DNA from 3 places in the Robertmurraya beringensis genome. Region 3 is predicted to be linked to each of the others. Evidence: riboswitches for the same ligand, from Rfam matches in the RefSeq annotation. Region 3 holds a riboswitch; each other region holds the start of a gene.
What was found. A riboswitch is a leader RNA that binds a small molecule or an ion and turns the genes downstream of it on or off. The one in region 3 is predicted to bind cyclic di-GMP.
Positions count from the first base shown of each region.

Region 1: linked by a shared signal. The riboswitch ahead of ACFFHF_RS09955 (hypothetical protein) and the one ahead of ACFFHF_RS20530 (amidase) in region 3 are both predicted to bind cyclic di-GMP.
Region 2: linked by a shared signal. The riboswitch ahead of ACFFHF_RS13300 (EAL domain-containing protein) and the one ahead of ACFFHF_RS20530 (amidase) in region 3 are both predicted to bind cyclic di-GMP.

Region 1 covers NZ_JBHLUU010000028.1:32,013-38,493, reverse strand. The annotation lists gene ACFFHF_RS09975 (HNH endonuclease) at 1-1,100, shown strand, start outside; gene ACFFHF_RS09970 (GGDEF domain-containing protein) at 1,737-2,747, shown strand; gene ACFFHF_RS09965 (competence protein ComK) at 3,013-3,537, opposite strand; gene ACFFHF_RS09960 (sigma-70 family RNA polymerase sigma factor) at 3,901-4,368, opposite strand; cyclic di-GMP riboswitch class I at 4,673-4,759, shown strand; gene ACFFHF_RS09955 (hypothetical protein) at 4,827-5,402, shown strand; gene ACFFHF_RS09950 (SH3 domain-containing protein) at 5,408-6,481, shown strand, end outside.
Region 2 covers NZ_JBHLUU010000096.1:539-7,019, reverse strand. The annotation lists gene ACFFHF_RS13325 (LysE family transporter) at 1-253, opposite strand, end outside; gene ACFFHF_RS13320 (hypothetical protein) at 365-493, opposite strand; gene ACFFHF_RS13315 (hypothetical protein) at 623-754, shown strand; gene ACFFHF_RS13310 (cell wall hydrolase) at 901-1,497, opposite strand; gene ACFFHF_RS13305 (NAD(P)-binding domain-containing protein) at 1,794-2,663, opposite strand; gene ACFFHF_RS13300 (EAL domain-containing protein) at 2,669-4,858, opposite strand; cyclic di-GMP riboswitch class I at 4,980-5,067, opposite strand; gene ACFFHF_RS13295 (STAS domain-containing protein) at 5,270-6,097, shown strand; gene ACFFHF_RS13290 (cell wall hydrolase) at 6,123-6,481, opposite strand, start outside.
Region 3 covers NZ_JBHLUU010000123.1:22,260-28,740, reverse strand. The annotation lists gene ACFFHF_RS20540 (DHA2 family efflux MFS transporter permease subunit) at 1-1,389, opposite strand, end outside; gene ACFFHF_RS20535 (TetR/AcrR family transcriptional regulator) at 1,573-2,433, shown strand; gene ACFFHF_RS20530 (amidase) at 2,473-3,342, opposite strand; cyclic di-GMP riboswitch class I at 3,386-3,474, opposite strand; gene ACFFHF_RS20525 (YhfC family intramembrane metalloprotease) at 3,722-4,492, opposite strand; gene ACFFHF_RS20520 (DEAD/DEAH box helicase) at 4,614-6,050, opposite strand; gene ACFFHF_RS20515 (flavin monoamine oxidase family protein) at 6,254-6,481, shown strand, end outside.

The DNA of each region.
Region 1 (6,481 bases), on a different contig from region 3:
TTAATAGACCGGATGGAGAAATACTAGAAGTTATCATTGATACAGAGGATTTAGAAAAGGTAAAAAGCTTTCCTAATACATGGGGAGCAACGAAGGTACGAGGAGATAGATGGCAAATCAAGGGTACATATCGTGAAAATAAAGTTAAGAAAAATATTCCGTTGAGCCGCTTTATTTTAGATGTGACTGATAGTTCTCCAGCAAGATTTATAAATGGTGACCAGTTAGATCATAGGAAGAGCAATTTAACTGTTGGATATCAAGAGATTCAAATCAAAAAAGGAAACGAATATGAGGTTAACGGTGATAAAGCTTATCTAATGTTAAAAAGACGTGATGGCTCTACATTAACTACACAAATTGATGCAGAGGATCTCCAAAGAGTATTAGACAAAGGAACTTGGTTTGCGGAGTGGCATACTGACTTCGAAAATTATCTAGTTCATAATGTTAGTTATTATTATGTTGATGGTAAGAAGCACCGGAAGAAAATCACGTTACATTCCTTTATCATGGGAGTGGATAACAAGGAACCAATTAGGCATGCGGATAAAGACACTTTGAATAATTGTAAATCAAACTTGAAGGTCTACAGTAAAGAAATGATTAATGACTATGAAAAGGTAGAAGATAATGTGGTTGCGATTATTCTAAGGGATAAGCATGGCAAAGAAAAAGCTAGGACATTGATTGATAGAGAAGACCTGGAACGGGTAAAAGCAAATGGATATACATGGTTCTATTTCAAAGGGAATGGGGATCCTTATGCAGTGGCCAATACTTCAGAGGGACGCATTTATCTACACAGGTTTATAATGAACACTCCTGAGGGGATGGTTACAGACCATCGAAATCACAATACGCTGGATAATAGAAAAGGGAACCTAGTGAACGCCACTAAAAGTGAAAATCAGCAAAATAGGCAAGGAGCAAGAAAAGGAAGTAAAAGTGGCATCAGAGGAGTCTCTTGGGATGAAACCAATCAGGATTGGATTGTGAATGTAAAAGGTACATATTACGGAAGGTTCAAAGATATTGAAGAAGCAAAGAAATTAGCAGAGGATAAGATCAAAGAGCAAATGCCATATCTCAATAATTAAAACCTAATTTATATAGAAGAAAAACGACCAATCAGGCTCATCTCCAAACAAGGAGGTGGGCCATTTTTTGCGTTTTATTTGGTGAAATTTTAAGTAAAAATGAACCGAGGATTTTGAAGAGAAGAGGAGTGAAAATAACCGCCTATTATATAGTAGAAATTCGGATATTTTAATCTATATTTTGCGTATTTTTATCCATACGTCCTCACGGCGAGTTTTGGGACTCTGATGGAATTGGTATGACGAACCTGAATGGGAAAGTGCAGCTGATATCTTGGTGGAGATCTGAAAAGCTGGCAAAAGGAATCTTTAATAACCGTAAAAGAAGTAGTTGTATGAGGAGAACCAAAATTCTGTACCAACGTCTAAGAAATTAATTAAATCGTTTCCTGCCAACAGAGATATTCTCAGAGAGTTTATATTCGACATAACGGCAGGGGGAAGATTGGTGAGGCGTGTACAGAGGGGAGAGGTGGCACACTGTCCCTATGACAACAAACAATTCCTTATCGTGATTGGGGTTCGGATCAAACGTGTGCCCATAGACTCACGTATGTTATAATTTTACAGAGAAATGGGGTTGGAAACTAGAAGGTATCTAACCCTACTACCACCCAAGAACAGGAATGACTATCTATGATTGGTAACGAATTAATCCATCGGCGCAATGTACATTTATTCATCTTAATGGGTTGTTTTTACTTGATACAAGTAATGATTAATGTCTTCATAGAAGGATTAGCAAGTGTGTTTCCACCGATTTTTTTATTTATCATTGTGGGTCTTCTTTTGTTAACGATGATTCTTAGGAAAGTAAATCCAAGAGCGACTATGTATGCCATGGTAAGTTGCACTTATGTCTATTTTTCTTTCCTTTTAACTGATTCTCCGTATCTGGTCAATTACTTATTCATGTGGTTGGGACTGCCTTTGAGTGCGATCTATCAAAACTATCGTGTGGTGTTACTAGCTTTTACTGTTTCGATGATTTTAAACTACTATTCTTTCTTTTACTTGCACCAGCAAATTTTCCCGAATGTCGTTAGGGGGGATTTTGTATATCTAGTCTTATTTGGTGTATTTGTTACAGCCTTTCTATTGACGTTTATTCATATGACTCTTCGGCTATGGCAAGATGTAAGAGAGACTAACGAAAAGCTTCAAGAACTTGCGTATCATGATCCTTTGACGGGGGCAGCAAATCGGATATTGCTTAAGAAAGATTTTGCTGAACGAAAAAACAGGAAGGTGGATTCCATCGGCCTATTATTCTTTGACATGAATGATTTTAAGTATATCAATGATACGTATGGTCACGATGTAGGTGATCAATTACTGGAGAAGGTTGTATCCAGGGTAAGCAGGGAGCTGCAGAATTCGGATATCCTCTGTCGGTTGGATGGAGATGAGTTTGTGATTTTATTATCTAATAGGGACAAAAATGAGTTAGATGGCCTATCTGCACAAATTCAATCTGTTTTAGAGGATCCGATGAACATTAACCTTCATATGATACAAGTATCTGCTAGTATAGGAACTGCCTATACAACTGAAGTATCCAACTCAGATCTAGAAGAAATGATTAAAGTTGCGGACGAAAATATGTACGATATGAAGAGAAGAGGGACAAGGGGACAGATCCTTTGACTCATTTCAGGAAATGATCACCACCTAAGTAAGGAGAGAGAGAAGTATGTTTTTTTCAAAGAAATGTTACTTCTGTAAACGAAAGACGAAGCAATATACAAAATATCTGGATTCTAAGAAGACAATCTATTGTTGTCCATCATGTAAGGAATATGCAGAAAGAAGGGCTTTTAAACGAGGTTAAACACAACGAAAGGCCAACCAAACAAGGATGATTGACCTTTAGGATAATTAGTTTTAAATTCAATCAAACGTTTGATTGAATTTATTTTTTGTTTTTCCTCGTAGGTTTTCTTTTACTCGGATCCAAAATCATAGAGATCGGGTTTTTGCCCATTTCTGTTGTTAAATTCCTGAGTTGCATGGCATTCTGAAGCTTTGTATTGAAGGAAGAAACTGAGCAATGGAGAATGAGCGTGATTCCGTTTGAAAATTCTATGTATGTTTTTTTCTTGTAACTAATGGTACGAACGATATGTACAGGATTAAACCAAATGGTATCTTCATTCTTGGCTGACTTGTCAGAGAATACGCAAATACTTTGAATCGGGTTGATCATGACAGGTGGCATATGGATCTCTCCTAGAATCCATTTAGCAGAAGCCATCGCGCCTTTAAGGTCATAGCCAATACATTTAATACTATCTTCTAGGATATGAAGGGGTGATCTATCAACGGTGAAAGTCTTATCGAGTTCTCTTACAAGGGTACATCGCTTTCCGTTTCGATCATAAAATCCCTGCATGTACAAAGTTTTTTGATTAATAATATAGCATTCTAATAACAACAAGTTACTTCAGCTCCTCGGCTCCAAATAATAAAACAGATCACAACGCCCCCCTTACGATTTTACCCTCCTTTTATCACTTAATGAGTACCCCTTTGGTTATCATTATAAGTAAAAAGAACTAGGTTTATATACTTATTGTAAGGATTTCTTCCAAGGCAGATTTGTGAATCAAGGGAACAAGTTCGTTAACCCATACGGTAGAAGGGTTTGGGAGCTGTTACTTGGTTTCGGTGAGTGTCCAACTTGTTGCCATGGTGATGATAGTCACAAGCAGGACAAGTGCTTGTCCCGCTTGTGGGGATGTAGAAGGTAGTTGGATACTGGATCTCAAAGCTTTAGGGGAGAAGATGGACCAGCTACCTGTTACCTGTTCCTAAGTCTCTTTCTCGCTTCGGACCGCCAAAGCTTCACGGCTGATTGGGAAACCTTTTCAATTGTAGCAATCTCTTTAATGGTTAAGCCGTAGATAACGGTATACATCAGCCATTTCTTTTCTTTATTTGTTAACTCCTCATAATTTAGATTCTCCCATTGCAACGGTAGCTGACAAGATAGGTCAGGGATTAATTCCCAACTATCGTCATCCACACTTACGTAATGTTCTTCATACTTATTTCTTTTCGTCATCTCCGTTTGGAGATAACCTTTTATATAGGAATACGCAAAGGAGGGGAAGGCCCCTCGTTCTTGATCATATCGTTCCGAAGCCTGCCAAAGAGCAATTAATCCTGTTTGAAAGAATTCTTCTCTGTTTTTATAGATTCCTAGTGTCAGAATGATTTTGTGAATCATAGGCTCATATTGTTTTGCAATTTCATTAAAGTTTTCCACAAGCTTTCCCTTTCAGGAAGCGCGCTACCAATTGTATTCCCGGGTAACACCACAATAAAGGATGGAAAGCTCGTCGTTCTAACTTCAAAATCTTGAGTTGATTAGCAAAATGCCTATTGAAATGTATGATTTGTGGAGGAAAATAAAGATAATTCTTTTGAAAAAGGGTGCAAATGTTGAAAACAGTGAGATTGAGAGGCAACATTTTTTTAGTTATTAGACTATAGTCCTGGGTGAAAAGTATCGAAAACTATTTACATTTTTTAAAAATTTACTTACTATTAAATGGTAAATAATTATAATAAATTGATAAAGGCAAACCTCATCGAAAGAGAGGGACGCAAAGCCGCGAATCTAAGGTCCAACGGGCTAGGATAGTCGGGTTACCACTGAATAGAAACGGTAGCTGACTGTCCTTATATTTGGATAGTCATTTTTATTATAAAGGAGTTGTTTTTATGGAAGCGCTTATTGGTGTTATGTACAAAAACGATTTGATAATTGGCAATGGTTTAGAGAAAATACATGAAAAACCTAATTTTTTTGGCGGACATGATTATGCTACTGGAAACGGTACGGTCATTGCTTCAACAAGACCAGACGCAGCTGGGGGAGAAATAGTTATGGATGGGAATGGTGAGACTATTGCGCACATAACTGAAAATGTAAGTAATGGAACGAAAATAGATCTAGGCGGCGGTGAAGTCATTAATGGACATGCTAATATTTTCGAAGGAGAAACTTTCACTAGCTTGGAAGGGGTAATAGGATTTACAAAAAATAATATTAGTGGAGGGGTAGACCTATATTCTGGTGGTGGGGAACTTCTCTTGAGTTCTTCCGTAGGGATTATGGGAAATCCTGAGTTTACTACCTCGATTCAGCCACCTCTACCTGATATCTCTTCACTTAATGTGTTTGAACCATTTGATAAAGTGGATGCGCTTAGTACTTTATTAGACAGCTCCGATGTTGCTGCCACCATGGATGCAGCTGATGCACTTGATTACTTAGATCTCTTTGATTGGTTGTAGAGAACATGTCCTATGCCATGAGGAACTTTCAAAACCCAACACAGCAAATTGAAGAAATAAAAACCAAACTGTATCGAACTTTACCAATTGGAGTCGCGGAAGAAATTGAAGCACTAGTGCAGATTCGAACCGATGAAAAATTTAATCGCATTTGGAATCTTGTTTCAAAAAGGTATAATCGGTTGAATGAACTCTATGAATCTTATTCAGACAAAGATAGTAAAGAGGAGCGAAATCAAAAAATCAAGCGGTTTTTTGAGTTAACGAAGCCTAGAGAAGTTGTAGATGAACTCAAATCGATTGTTGAATTTGAAGAAATGGAAACAGAATTCCGTAGGGTTTTAACTGACCTATCTAAAGGTGAGCATGGAGAATTATTTCAAAGATATCAGTTTGATAGACAGGTATTTGGCTACCTAAAATATGGTCTTCTTTCTGAGGTGAAAGAGGTCACAGCAAAGCTCGAATCCTTTACGGAACAAAATGCCAAGCATGTCCTATTGCTCCAAGAAATCATGGAATCCAAGAAAACGAAGGGCTTTGTAAAAGGGGGCTTTACGGCTCTTAGTATACTCGTAGGTGTTCCGTTCCTGGGGACAGCTGCAGGGAAGATTATGGGGGCTAACGATGAATCAAAAATATCGGATTCCCTACAAACAGTGTTTCAAAGCTGGGACGACTACACAGATCAGCTAAGGTCTTTTTTACAAGACCTTGAAGAGCGATATAAACATATATTAATGACACTATACGGAGGCACTTTTCTACGGGTGAATGAGCAGTTGAAACCATTTCAGTTGCAGATTGAAAGTGTAAATTTAGAAACAAATACATATATGTTAAGTGTAACTGAGAGGGAAGCTGAACGTGTGAGGGAGTGGGTAAAAGAGACCACTAAAGGACTCGATCAGCTGCTGAAGAATCGTTCTATAGATCAGTCAATAGATGTCTCCAATCGTTTTTACCATTATGTGAATGAACATCCAATTATGAGTCGAACTGTAGTTTCTGAAGATCAAAGTGTTTTGTACATAGCCCATCTATATAAATTTGCTGCACTGTCTCAAAAAGCCATAAAG
Region 2 (6,481 bases), on a different contig from region 3:
AAATGAGAAAGAGGATGCCTGCAAAAAGCAAAAGCATTCTTAACCAATCATAGTCAAGAACCACCACCGAGACTCCTAAGACGGCTAGGGAAATAAGTAATGTGTCACAAATAGCCGCAGTAATAATCACCGGTAATGCCCCTAAAAATCGAGCTTGTGTCGCGCCTTGGTTAAATACAAAAACATTTTGAACTCCTAAAGGCAAGATTAATCCAAATGCTAAAATAAACCCATGAATAATTGCTTCAAACATGAAAACTCCTCCTGATGCTATTTCTTATAGTTTATAAGAAATAGTTGGATGAGTCTCTACTAATTGGAAAAGTCGAATTCCCTAAAATAACGGAATTCGACTTTTCCATTTTTACTTATTTACTTTCTTCAATGCCTTCAACGCTTTTCTTTCTAACCCATTTTCAGACGAAAATTCTACATCCGCTTTAGGTAAAGCATTTTTATTATTCTTAAATTGATTGTTTTTATTTTTCGCCATCTTGTCTCACCTTCCTTATCTTTGTTTGGCAATACGGTTTTAGTTTACTTATTTTTTTCATACGTATTCTCCTTTGAATAGAAGTGTAAACTTTGTACAAAATATCTTTGTTTAAAGGGAGGTGTTACTATGCCAAATCGTAATGATAACAAGACTAGAAAGATTGAGTCTGAAAGCGCAAAACGAGGAATGTCACAAGAGGAATACGCAGCTGAGTTAACAAGTAATAAAATGAAGGCCCAACAGAAAAAACAAAAGTAACACCATAAGGCAGGAATTAGTTCCTGCCTTATTTATTTGAACACAATACGTTATCTTTTACATAATACAGCGAATGATGAGATCAAATGGCTATTTATGGGTAGAAATGTTATGTATGCAAGAGGGACATTCCCTCTTGCTATTATTTATTTCGCAAATCTATGGTTTCCAATTGTAATCGTGGTTTCACGAGAGAACACCCAGTCGCTTGCGGCTGTTTGTGGATTGTAAAAGTATAATGAACCTTGTCCTTGCCCTTGGAACGCTAGCGCCTCGTCAACTGCACGCTTTGATTCTTCATCTGCTGCCTGGTTAATAGTTCCATTTTTAACAGGTGTAAATGCATAATAACCTTGGTCGATTTGATAAATGACTTCACTTACTGTATTAGGAAAATCTGGGTGATTCAGACGATTTAAAATCACTGTCGCAACAGCTACTTTCCCTGCGTAAGACTCCCCTTTAGCTTCCGCACTTACTAGTCTCGCTAATAAATCCTTATCAGCTGCTGACAAATTAGTTGCAGGAATCACTAGCTTTTCACCTGGATATAATAGTGATGTCGTTTTGTTATTTTGCTTCATTAAATTTAGTACAGATACACCATACTTTGACCCGATATTCCAGAACGTATCTCCTTTTTGTACTACATGTGATTGAGTTGCAGCACCTGCTGCTGATCCGAATCCAACCAATGTAAATGATAGAGTTGAGATCACTAGTAATTTTTTTACCATTTTCATAGTTTGTACCTCCAATTGCTGTTTTCTCGAACAACTAGTAGATTACCAGATGTAACATACCGTTTCATGAACCAAAATTTCCCTTCAATTAGTTAATTTTCCCAATAGCAATAGCATCAACGGTTCATAAGCTTTGAAAAGGATCAAATTTCCAGCAATGTCTCTTCATTTTTTTCTTGATTCGAGGGATATTACAGGTATATTTCTAAATGATGACAAGCTTTTTGGTCAAAATTTTGCCTAACCCCGACTCTTATTTTCCTCCACAAATTAAAAGTAGAGCCTATTGACTCTACTTAATTGATCTCCTTTAGTACCTTCATGATCGCTGACCAATCTAAATCTCCCCAGCCTTTTTCGATCGCATAACTGTAGTGAGATTGCGCGAGATTAGCAATTGGCAACAGGGTGGATACCTCATTCGCTGCATCAATCATTAGGTTCACATCCTTTAATCCTAGCTTTAGCTTAAAGCCAGCAGGATCAAACTGTTCATTTGTCATCATTTTTCCATAAGTATTATAAACTGGAGATGCAAACAGAGAATTAATAATTTCTAAAAACTGCTTTGGTTCAACTCCATGTTTCTCTACCATAACCAAGATCTCTGATAAGGACTCTAGCATGGAAACAAGTAAGAAGTTGTTTCCTAGTTTAGCCACATTTGATAAATACCCTTGTTCACCAACAATAAAAACATCTTGCCCTAACGATTGAAGGATGGGTTTTACTTTCTTCCTTGCCTCTTCTGGACCTGCAACTATAAAGCGTAAAGCAGCTGCTGCCGCTGCCTCAGGACGACCTAAAACGGTGGAAGAAATAAAATGTTGACTGGCATTTTCATGGTCAACCGTTAGTTTTTTTGCCAAGTACACACTGATGGTACTGATAGACACATGAATGCCTCCTGGTTGTAACCCCGCAAGTATTCCTTCCTCACCAAACACAACGTTCTCCAATGCTGTATCGTCAGAAAGAATAGTAAGTACGATATTCGTTTGTCTTGCTGCTTCAGCAGGAGTGTTAGCTATAATGGCTCCTTTTGTGGTTAGGTCATGGCATTTACTTTTCGTCCGATTGTATACTACTAATTCATAGCCATTTTTCAAAAGATTTTCAGCCATCGGTAAACCCATATTTCCTAAGCCGATCAATCCAACTTTCAAAGTTTTCACTCCCTTTTAAATTTATTTACTCTTTCAAATAGTTCCTCGATTTCATTTGAAGATACCGGACGACTGAAATAGTACCCTTGGCCTTCAGAACAGCCTTTTTCTAATAAAAAGTCGAGTTGTTCCTTCGTCTCAATGCCCTCTGCAATAACATCCATATGTAAATCACGCGCTAATGTAATAACCGCAGAAACGATGGCTGCTTCATTTACATCATGTGGAAGAGAGCTGATAAAAGAACGATCAATTTTGATTTTATTTGCACGAAATTGTTTTAAATACGTCATTGAAGCATATCCTGTCCCAAAATCATCAATTGACACTTTCACTCCAATTTCTTGAAGCTTGCTAACTGCATTTTGAATTAAATATTCATGCTTACTTAACACACTTTCTGTAATTTCAATCTCAATTGATTCGGATGGTAGATCATATTCTGCTAGAATATCTTCCACTAAACTGGGGATATCATTTAAAACAAATTGTCTCACAGACACATTTACTGCAACAGGTAAATGTGCTAGGTTTGTCTCCCTCCACTTCTTTACCTGTAAACATACTTCCCGGAGAACCCATTCTCCTAACGCATCAATAAATCCACTTTCCTCTGCTAATGGGATAAATGTGTCAGGACTGATGTTCCCCTTCAGTGGATGCTTCCATCTGATGAGTGCTTCTAGACCAGTAAATTTACCTGTTGCCAATTGAATTTTCGGTTGATATTGTATAAAAAATTGCTCTTGCTTGATTGCTTCACGAAGTTCTCCTTGTAACATAAATAATTCTGTACCGTGCTTCGTGAGGGAATCATTGAACATTTGGATGGATTGTCCATCCTCGCCTTTTACACTATACATCGCAACATCTGCATTTCTAATTAATATGTCCCCTGTATGACCATGAAATGGGTACATACTGATCCCAATACTAGCTGATACGTAAAACTCTCTGTCATTTATTATTATCGGTTCTTTTATTTCTTGTAATATTTTTTCTGCCACTGCTTTTGGTTGTTTCTCAATTTTCATTTTTCTTAAAAGGATGACAAATTCATCACCACCCATACGGGTGACGATCCCTTTCTTCGGGATATTTGAGTTTATCCGCCTTGCTACTTCACTTAACACCTGATCTCCTACCGCGTGTCCGAAGGTATCATTAATAGGCTTAAATCGGTCTAAATCAATAAACAAAATCGCAAACTCATCTTGTCTACTAATTAAACGATCAATAACATCCTTTAAAAATCGGATATTCGGGAGATTTGTTAATGTGTCATGAGATGCCAAGTATTGGATTTCTTTTACCTGATTATCCCTTTCAATCGCTAATCCAGTTAAATAACTAAATACTTTAAGTAATTCGATTTCATACGACTTTGGTTTTCTTACTTCAGGATGATAGATCGCAAATGTACCGAATAATTCTCCTTTTGACGACAGAATGGGAATCGACCAACAAGAATGCAATTGATAGCTCAAAGGGATCGTTTTCCAATTAGACCAAGATGGGTCAGTTTCAATATCCGAGACAATTGCTATCTCTTTCGTGAAAGCAGCATGTCCACAAGATGCATAGTTCAAACCAACTGGAAACCGGTCGATTTTCTTTAAAAATCCATCTGGAAAGCTATGTGAATATCCGTTACGTAACCAATTCTCACTCTCTTCATAAAACATTATCGAGCAAATACTGTTACTAGATAGTACCTCCACAGCATTCACAATATTTCGAAAAACATCAATTAATGGTTCACCTGACGCAATCATTTGTAAGGCTTTATACTGTTTATCACTAATGGCTTGGTATTTTTCTTGCTCCGTAATATTTCTACCTACTACGACTAAACTATCTGCATAACCGTTCTCATCATAAAGTGGAATCTTTCTAACATGAAATGTATAGTCATTCCCATCCATACGAAACGATTCTTTTAATTGAAATTCTGTTTTACTTACCCACGCTTGATTGTCTGAATGAACACAAATAGGACCATAGTTCTCAAACTTTTTGTATTTCTGTGCAAGTTGTTCATCCGTTTTTCCCTTATATGCCCCTTCCTCAATATCAAATAATTGCAGGGTCTTTTTATTTGCTTCGATCCATCTTCCATTAACATCTTTTACAATTAAGTAATCATTACTTGTATGAAACACTTTCTCCAATAAATCGAATTTTTGGTTGCTCATGACATGACCTTCTTCTCTTCTGTTATATTTCTATTGTAATGTTAAAGGTGTATGGCCAATAAATTTAAAGAAATACAGAAAAGACCTATACCAAAAGGGATATAGGTCTTCCGATTATTCCCTTGGCAACTCAGCCATCCTAGTTCCTTTTGAACCTTAGACCTGTAGCTTTGCGTCCCCACCTTTCAATGAGTTTGCCTTTTTCAATTTTATTTTATATTTTAGCAAACATATTATAGAAGATTTGTCGAAAATAGTCGATAACTATGATAAAAGTCACTGTTTTTTTTAATTAAAAAATCGTTCTTTTTCCTCATTAAATATATAATTAATATTTATTGTAAAAACATGTTTATCAAATACATTTTACGGGTATCAGTTCTTGGGGAAATGTAAAAGGGGGAACATCTTATGGAACTTACATATCAAGCTTCTTTTGACTTAAAATACTTTATTGAAGAAAATAAAGATAAATTTAAGAACTCACTTCTTCTAGAGGCTGTAAATGTAAAAGATCGGATCGATGAAATACTAAGGATCGGTAATATCAACTTAGTCTCGAATGCTCAAAAGCTGGTCATTGACATTATTGATGGTAATGAAGATGCACTGAAAGCTTTTGCCAAGCAGGAGGGAATTGTCTGGGCAACCCATTCAATTGAATTATCCTTCAAACTGGAGTGGGTTCAAGCGATAAGGCGTACACTTTGGAGATTTATTCAATCGTTTAACAATCTTTCCAACAAATATGATTTGGATGACTTCTTTCATCTCGAGCTACAAATTAATAACCGTGTCGACCAGTTTTTGAATACTTTCTTTATCAGTTATTCAAATTACAAAGATGCCCTAATTGTTGCACAAAGACAACTAGTTGAAAATCTATCAGTACCTATTATTCCAATCACTTCTTCTGTATGTATTTTGCCTTTAATTGGGACCGTAGACTCCTTCCGAACGGCCATACTTGAAGAAAAGGTTCTCACAGAAATTGGAAGACTACGAATTCAAACGTTAATTATTGATTTATCAGGAATTGGCAATATGGAACCCGACGTGATCGATCATCTCATGAAAATCATCGATGGTACTTCCATGATGGGTTGCCATTCGATTATTACTGGTTTACGTGCCGAAGTGGTTAAAAAGATGATTCATTTAGATATTTCCTCCTTCTTTATGAAGACAAAAACATTAGGAACTTTACAACAAGCATTAAAGCAATACATTATTCAATAGAAAAACCAGGGTTTTTCCCTGGTTTTTAAATCGCAAATCGATGGTTTCCAATTGTTTCTATCACTTGTCTTGATAAAATCCATGTGTCCGTTGCGATTTCCGGATTATAAAAATATATAGCCTCTGAATCATTCTCTTTGTCAACTAGAGCCTCTTCTACCGCTTCCACTGATTCCACATCCGCTGGCTTGTTAATCTCTCCATTTTGAACAGGAGAAAATGCATACGTACCAGATACCTGCTCATATACAACTTCTTTTACTGTGTCAGGGAATTCTTCATGCTCTACTCGGTTAATAATAACTTCTGCCACAGCCACTTTCCCTTCGTACGGCTCTCCTTTTGCTTCCGCGCTTACGAGTCGGGCCATCAATTCCTTTTCCT
Region 3 (6,481 bases):
GAGCATCGCCTTCATCATGATCTGCTCTTTCATTTGAGCGATCATTTCAGCAGTTGGCTGTGCGACTCCTGCTCCTTGACCGGCTGCCGTCTTCATCGCTTCGTCAGCTAGTTCTTGAGCGTGTGTTTCTGTACGATTGGACATAACTGTAACGAGTAATGCGGTTCCGATTGCCCCAGCCACTTGGTTTAACGTATTGTTCATTGCTGTACCATGTGGATAGAAACGCGTCGGAAGTTGATTTAATCCGTTTGTTGAAACAGGCATCATAACAAATGACATCCCGATCATCCGGACCGTGTAAAGGATAACTAAGTGGGTATAGCTTAAATCTACCGTTAACTGACTAAACTCATACGTAGTGATCACCGTGATTCCTAAACCAATAAGCGCCAATACTCGCCCACCAAATTTATCAAACAATCTCCCCGTAATAGGAGACATAATCGCCATGGCGATGGCACCTGGTAGGAGCATTAGCCCTGCGTCCAGTGGAGAAATTCCACGAATCGTTTGAACATAAATGGGAATAAGGATCATTCCTGAGAACAATGCCATGTTGGTTACCATGGAAATAGTAGATGACAAGGCAAACATTGGGTATTTAAACACTCCAAAGTTTAACAACGGAGTGTCTTGCTTCATTTGTTTTAAAATAAATGTTACTAGCGAGATGAAACCGACGGCAATCGCCAGGTACACATGCGGACTGTCCCAGCCCTTGCTTCCTGCTGAGCTGAAGCCGTAAAGGATTCCACCAAATCCAATACTTGATAAAAGTAAGGAGAAAAAGTCTAAACGAAGATTACTCTTTTCTTTCTTATCTTTTAAAAGGAAGAATCCGATTAATACCACTACTACTGAAATAGGGGTAATAAAGTGGAAAAGCATTCTCCAATCATAGTGCTCAATAATCCACCCTGATAAGGTAGGTCCAATCGCTGGCGCAAACATGATAATTAAACCAAATACCCCCATCGCTGTTCCTCTTTTTTCAATTGGGAAGCTAACAAGCATGACGTTCATAAGCAATGGCATCATAATGGCCGATCCGGATGCCTGAAGCATACGTCCTGCTAAAAGAATCGGAAATTCGTGAGCCACACCAGCAACTAGTGTACCGATCGTGAATAAACTCATAGCGACTAAAAATAAATTACGAACAGAATATTTCTGTATTAAGAAGGCCGTAGCCGGAATTAATATCCCGTTAACGAGCATAAAGCCTGTAGTTAACCATTGAACCGTGGCAGCTTCTACCTCTAAATCCTTCATGATGGATGGCAAAGCAATATTTAATAAGGTGTTATTTAAAAACGTGATGAAAGCCCCAATTAACAGAACTCCAATAATTCCGTATGGCGGCCGTTTATCTTGTTTTTCAGCCATGTATGTTCCCCCTATACTATAAGTCCAATAAAATGTACTTCAGTTATATACTTAACATATATTATACCCTCAGTACAAAAAATGCAATGGAAAAACACAGCTAAATAATGGGTTTGTAACCTTCAGAAAAATAAGTTACTATACTTTTATACAGTGAGTCCAAATATGAATTCAGGTGATACGATGAAAGATAGGAAGCAACATGTTATCGATACAGCACATCAGCTTTTTGTAGAAAAGGGATTTCAAGCAACCTCCATTCAAGACATTTTGGATTATAGTAGTATTTCTAAAGGAACCTTTTATAATTACTTTTCTTCCAAGAACGAACTACTTATGGCCATTTTCCGAGTGATACAAAAAAAGTTTGAGCACGAAAGAAACGAACTCTTAATTGGAAAAGACCCGTCAGATATTGAAGTGTTCATTAAGCAAATGGAGCTGCAAGTGAAGACGAATCGAGCGAGTAAACTGATTCCTTTATACGAAGAAGTACTATTTTTAAATGATTCTGAGTTAAAAAAGTTTATTAGTGATTTTCAGTTACGAATGTTACGTTGGGTATACGAACGCTTTGATGAAATTTTTGGAGAGAGCAAGAAGCCTTATCTTCTGGATGCTGCCATTATGTTTACAGCTATTTTCCACCATAACCTTAAGTACGAGAGAATGGCGAATAGCTTAAAGAGTAATCCTGAGCGAGTAGTCAGATATAGTGTCAATCGACTTGTGGCGTTAATGAAGAATGTCGGGGAAACCGGTGAGCAACTTCTTTCACCAGAACTGTTGGATGATTGGTCTCCAACTTGTCATAAAAAAGATAAATCTTATCAAGAAAAGCTGACTCTAGAAATTATGTCATTGAAAAAAGAAAGCATGAATATGCCCGACTCTGTGAAATATATTGAGCTACTTGATTTTATTCTAGAAGAACTTTTGCAACCTAATAATCAGAGGCAATTTGTAGTAGAAAGTGCTTTAACAACCTTAGAGGGGCACTTAGGAAAAGCAAAACTGCAACAATTACGTTCTTATATTAAGTAAGAAAGCTAGCAGGTTTCTGTACCTGCTAGCTTTCTTTCGTTATGGTTTCATGGTTTTCCAGCTTCCCACATGGTGGATAGCCATTCCCTTATACCCAGGGCTTGTTCCGTAATGTGAGGCAACGGAAGCCAGCTGTTCGTTCATGTAGGCTTCCCCTTCTTCAAAAAAGGAAATCATATCGCCTTCGTCTGTTGCCCCTGTTTCTACACCGATGACTAATGCCTTATGGTGTTTGCCAGCAAAGGCTACTTCATTTTTTACAATTTCAATGATGGCAGGAGCACTGTCACGGTAGGCCATAATTGTTACACTATTCGTTTTTGTAATAACCCACTCTGCTAGATTTCCTTTGCCATACGTATTGTTATAAGACACTTCATCAAACCAGAATGGCAGGTCGGCTTCAAGTGGCAGTTTTAAACCTGCAGCAGAGGTATTCGCTTTTGTGATTAACTCTTGAAAGCTTTTGACAGTTGCCGCTCTATTCGTATTCCAACCGCTATATAAGTAAGGCTCTACATCTAAATGAATGCCTGTAAATTTTTGCGAAGCGGTTGATCCTGCTTGATAGGTTTTCAACCAATTCATTAACGCATCTTGATTTCGATATCCTTTTGGAGCTACCCAGCTTGGTGCTCCGTCTAGAGCATATACTTTTATTCCTTTTACGGATGCCTTCGTAATAAAGCTACGATATACATTCATAGGGATATCACGGTCAATTTGTACATACACTTTGTTGATTTGCTTTTGTTCAAGAAAGCTTAAGGTTCCTGTTTCATTGCTCACAATGTCCCACGGATTCCAAAGCCATGTGGAGCGATCTACCGTAGAAGCACTCATGTTTGATCCAAAGCCTCCCATTGAAAAAAGCAACACCATAATCATAGATACAACAAGCTTTTTCATTTTACGTTCCCCCATTCTGCAAGCCGAGGCTCACAAAATGAGACCTGGCAACCTGACGACCATTCGCATGATAAGCGATTAGGCTCACGGCTTTGCGTCCTTCCCTTTCGGTAAAGTTTGCCTTTTACAGTTTTTCTTTTAGGCTCTTTTCTAAAACATTGTTGCTATATACACACTTTTCAGGAAATTAACTCTATGTTTCAACAGCTAATCAGAATAATTTCATCCTTAGAAAAGAGCTACTCTCCAAATAGACCAAAAAACCCAGCGTTATGCGGGGAAAAATCCGGCATTTGGGATTTTTCCAAAGCAACTAACTGTACGAAAACAGTCATCTTTTATTATACTTTATCAAAACCGACTTTTGCCTCAGGTATTTTTACCCAATCAGCAATTTTCTTAATCTTTTTATAATGAAGAAAGATAGAACTCCGATGAAGGCAATGTATAACTCAATGATCCATAAGCTCTTAATGTATCCAGTTTGGAAGAAGGCTAAAGGAAAATCAATCGCCGCATGAGCAATTATAGCAAGCAGTACGTATTGAAACTTCTTTTTAATGACCGCTAGTAAAACAAGTAAAGTGAAAGCGATTTGCATAAAGAGAGCAAAGAAACGCTCTGGTATTGCCCATAAGTAGTGAGAGATTCCTTGATTTAATAACGTCTCTTTAATGGTTGCTGCCTGATCACTTGGAAGACTGGCTCCTATAGATGAATCAAATGTACCTGCATTGATCATCGTTGCAAATAGAAGAAATGGTACCACCGTTGAAAGGGCAATAACTACGGCTTCAATGCCACCCCAGCCTACCCCGAAAGACAGGCCACCCCTGTAATCCTGATATTTTTTTAACAGCCAGATAAATAAGATACACCGTCCCAATTCCTCGAAAATCCCTGCAGCTAAACCGCCATATAATCCAAATAACCATGGATGGTCCGCATAGTTTGGAAAACTGGTTATGACGAGAACATGAAGAAGTTTCTCTAATACTTGAGTGATAATAACAAACCCAATGCTCCCTATTATTAACGGCTTCAGAGAAATGCCTACCTGTTTTTTTGTCATCAGAATGGCACTCACAAATAGAAGAATGGAAAATATGATAACTGCTACCATGCTCAAGATCACTGCATTGCTAATCATAGTAAATCCCCCTTGTTTTTATTATCATTATTGATAATGATAATATTAAATCATGAGTAAGATTCTGTCAATTGGTTTCGTTCTTTTTTTGTCAATTAAAAAAGCACCCCTTAGGAAGTGCTTATTTTCTGGCTATATGAACCTTTAATTGTTTCCCTTTTACCGTGGTATGTTTCATTTCGGACAACACCTGTGGCCCTTTGCCATTTAGGATTTCTACATAAGAGGCCGTGTCAAGAATCGTGATAATTCCGATATCCTGTGCAGAAATACCCTCAATTTTACAAATGGTTCCGACAAAATCCACGGGGCGCAGTTTCTTTTTCTTTCCGCCATTAAAATAGAGTTTGGTGATATCCTTATTGAGTTCTTCACTTTTTAGTTGCTTAATCTCCGGCTCTGAACCAATCTTCTCCTCAAAGGCAGATCGTAATCTCTCCACCTGCCCCGAAGCAGGTTTCTCCTTCTGTGGAATGTGAAAACCAATAAGCTGCTCTATTTCTTCTAACAGTCGTCTTTCTCTTTCTGTAACAAAAGTTGTAGCCTTGCCTTTCATTCCCGCCCGGCCGGTTCTTCCTGTACGATGCACATAGCTTTCTTTTTCGTATGGAATATCAAAGTTCACTACGAGTGAAATATTTTCGATATCAATCCCGCGGGCGGCCACATCGGTTGCGATCAGGTAGCGAAACTCTCCCCGTTTAAATTCACTCATCACATCTAGACGATCTTCCTGAATCATTCCACCATGAATTTTATCGCAATCATATCCAAGTTCTGTTAAATGATCGACAACCATATCCACACGGTCCTTTGTCCGGCAAAAAATGATACAGCTATCCGGGTTTTCGATAATCGTTACGTTTTGCAATAATTGCAGCTTTTCCTGTTCCTCCACCCAATATAAGGAATGCTCAATTAATCCAGTTGAATTGCTTGAAGGTTCAATCTCCACCTCGACAGGTCCTTGCAAATAGTTTTGGGCTAGTTTTTTTACGGTATCTGGAAGAGTGGCTGAAAAGAGCATAGTGATTCTTTTGTCTGGAACCGCCTGTATAATGGCCTCTACTTGCTCGATAAAGCCCATATTTAGCATTTCGTCCGCCTCATCAATGACAAGGAAACGAACTTGATCGAGTAGAAGGGTGCCTTTTTGAATATGATCCAGCAGTCGACCTGGTGTCCCTACAACGACATGAGTCTTTTGCTTAAGCTTCGTTTTTTGATACATAAAGGATTGCTTTCCGTATACTTCTACGGCATTGATTCGTTTTAACCGGCCGATATTTATAAAATCTTCTTTGATCTGTACAGCTAACTCTCTAGTAGGAGTAAGCACGAGAGCTTGCGGTTTATTTTCTGTCCAATCAATCATTTCACAAATCGGAATAGCAAAGGATGCTGTTTTTCCACTTCCTGTGCGTGACTTTACGATCACGTCTCGCTCCTCTATGACAAGCGGAATAACTTTTCTTTGAACTTCAGTTGGATGTTGATATTGTAGGCTCGCTAACGTACTCAATATTTCTTCACTTAAGGTGAAATCTGTAAAATCCATAAAACAGCCTCTTTTCAAAATTTCTTTACAATACTAATTTTACCGAACGTATTCTTTTTATTAAGCCAATATGTAAAGTACATTTCATTTGAACACATATTCATTAAAATGTACATGTTTCTTTAGGAACAGAGGGAAAATACATTCACGATGTCTAAATCTTTTGTTTTCAGCAGCTAAATCTTTTACGGGAGGCACTCATCGTGCTAAATCATGTAGATGTAGTAATTGTGGGAGCTGGACTATCTGGTCTTGCTGCTGGATGGGAGTTAAGGAAACATGGAAAAAGCTTTGCTATTTTAGAAGCTCAAAGCCGTGTTGGAGGTCGTGTATTAACGATTACCCATGAAGATTCGACGATTGACCTTGGTGCCCAGTGGGTTTCTCCTTTTCAACCTCGGATACAAGCATTGTTAAAATATTTCCAAATT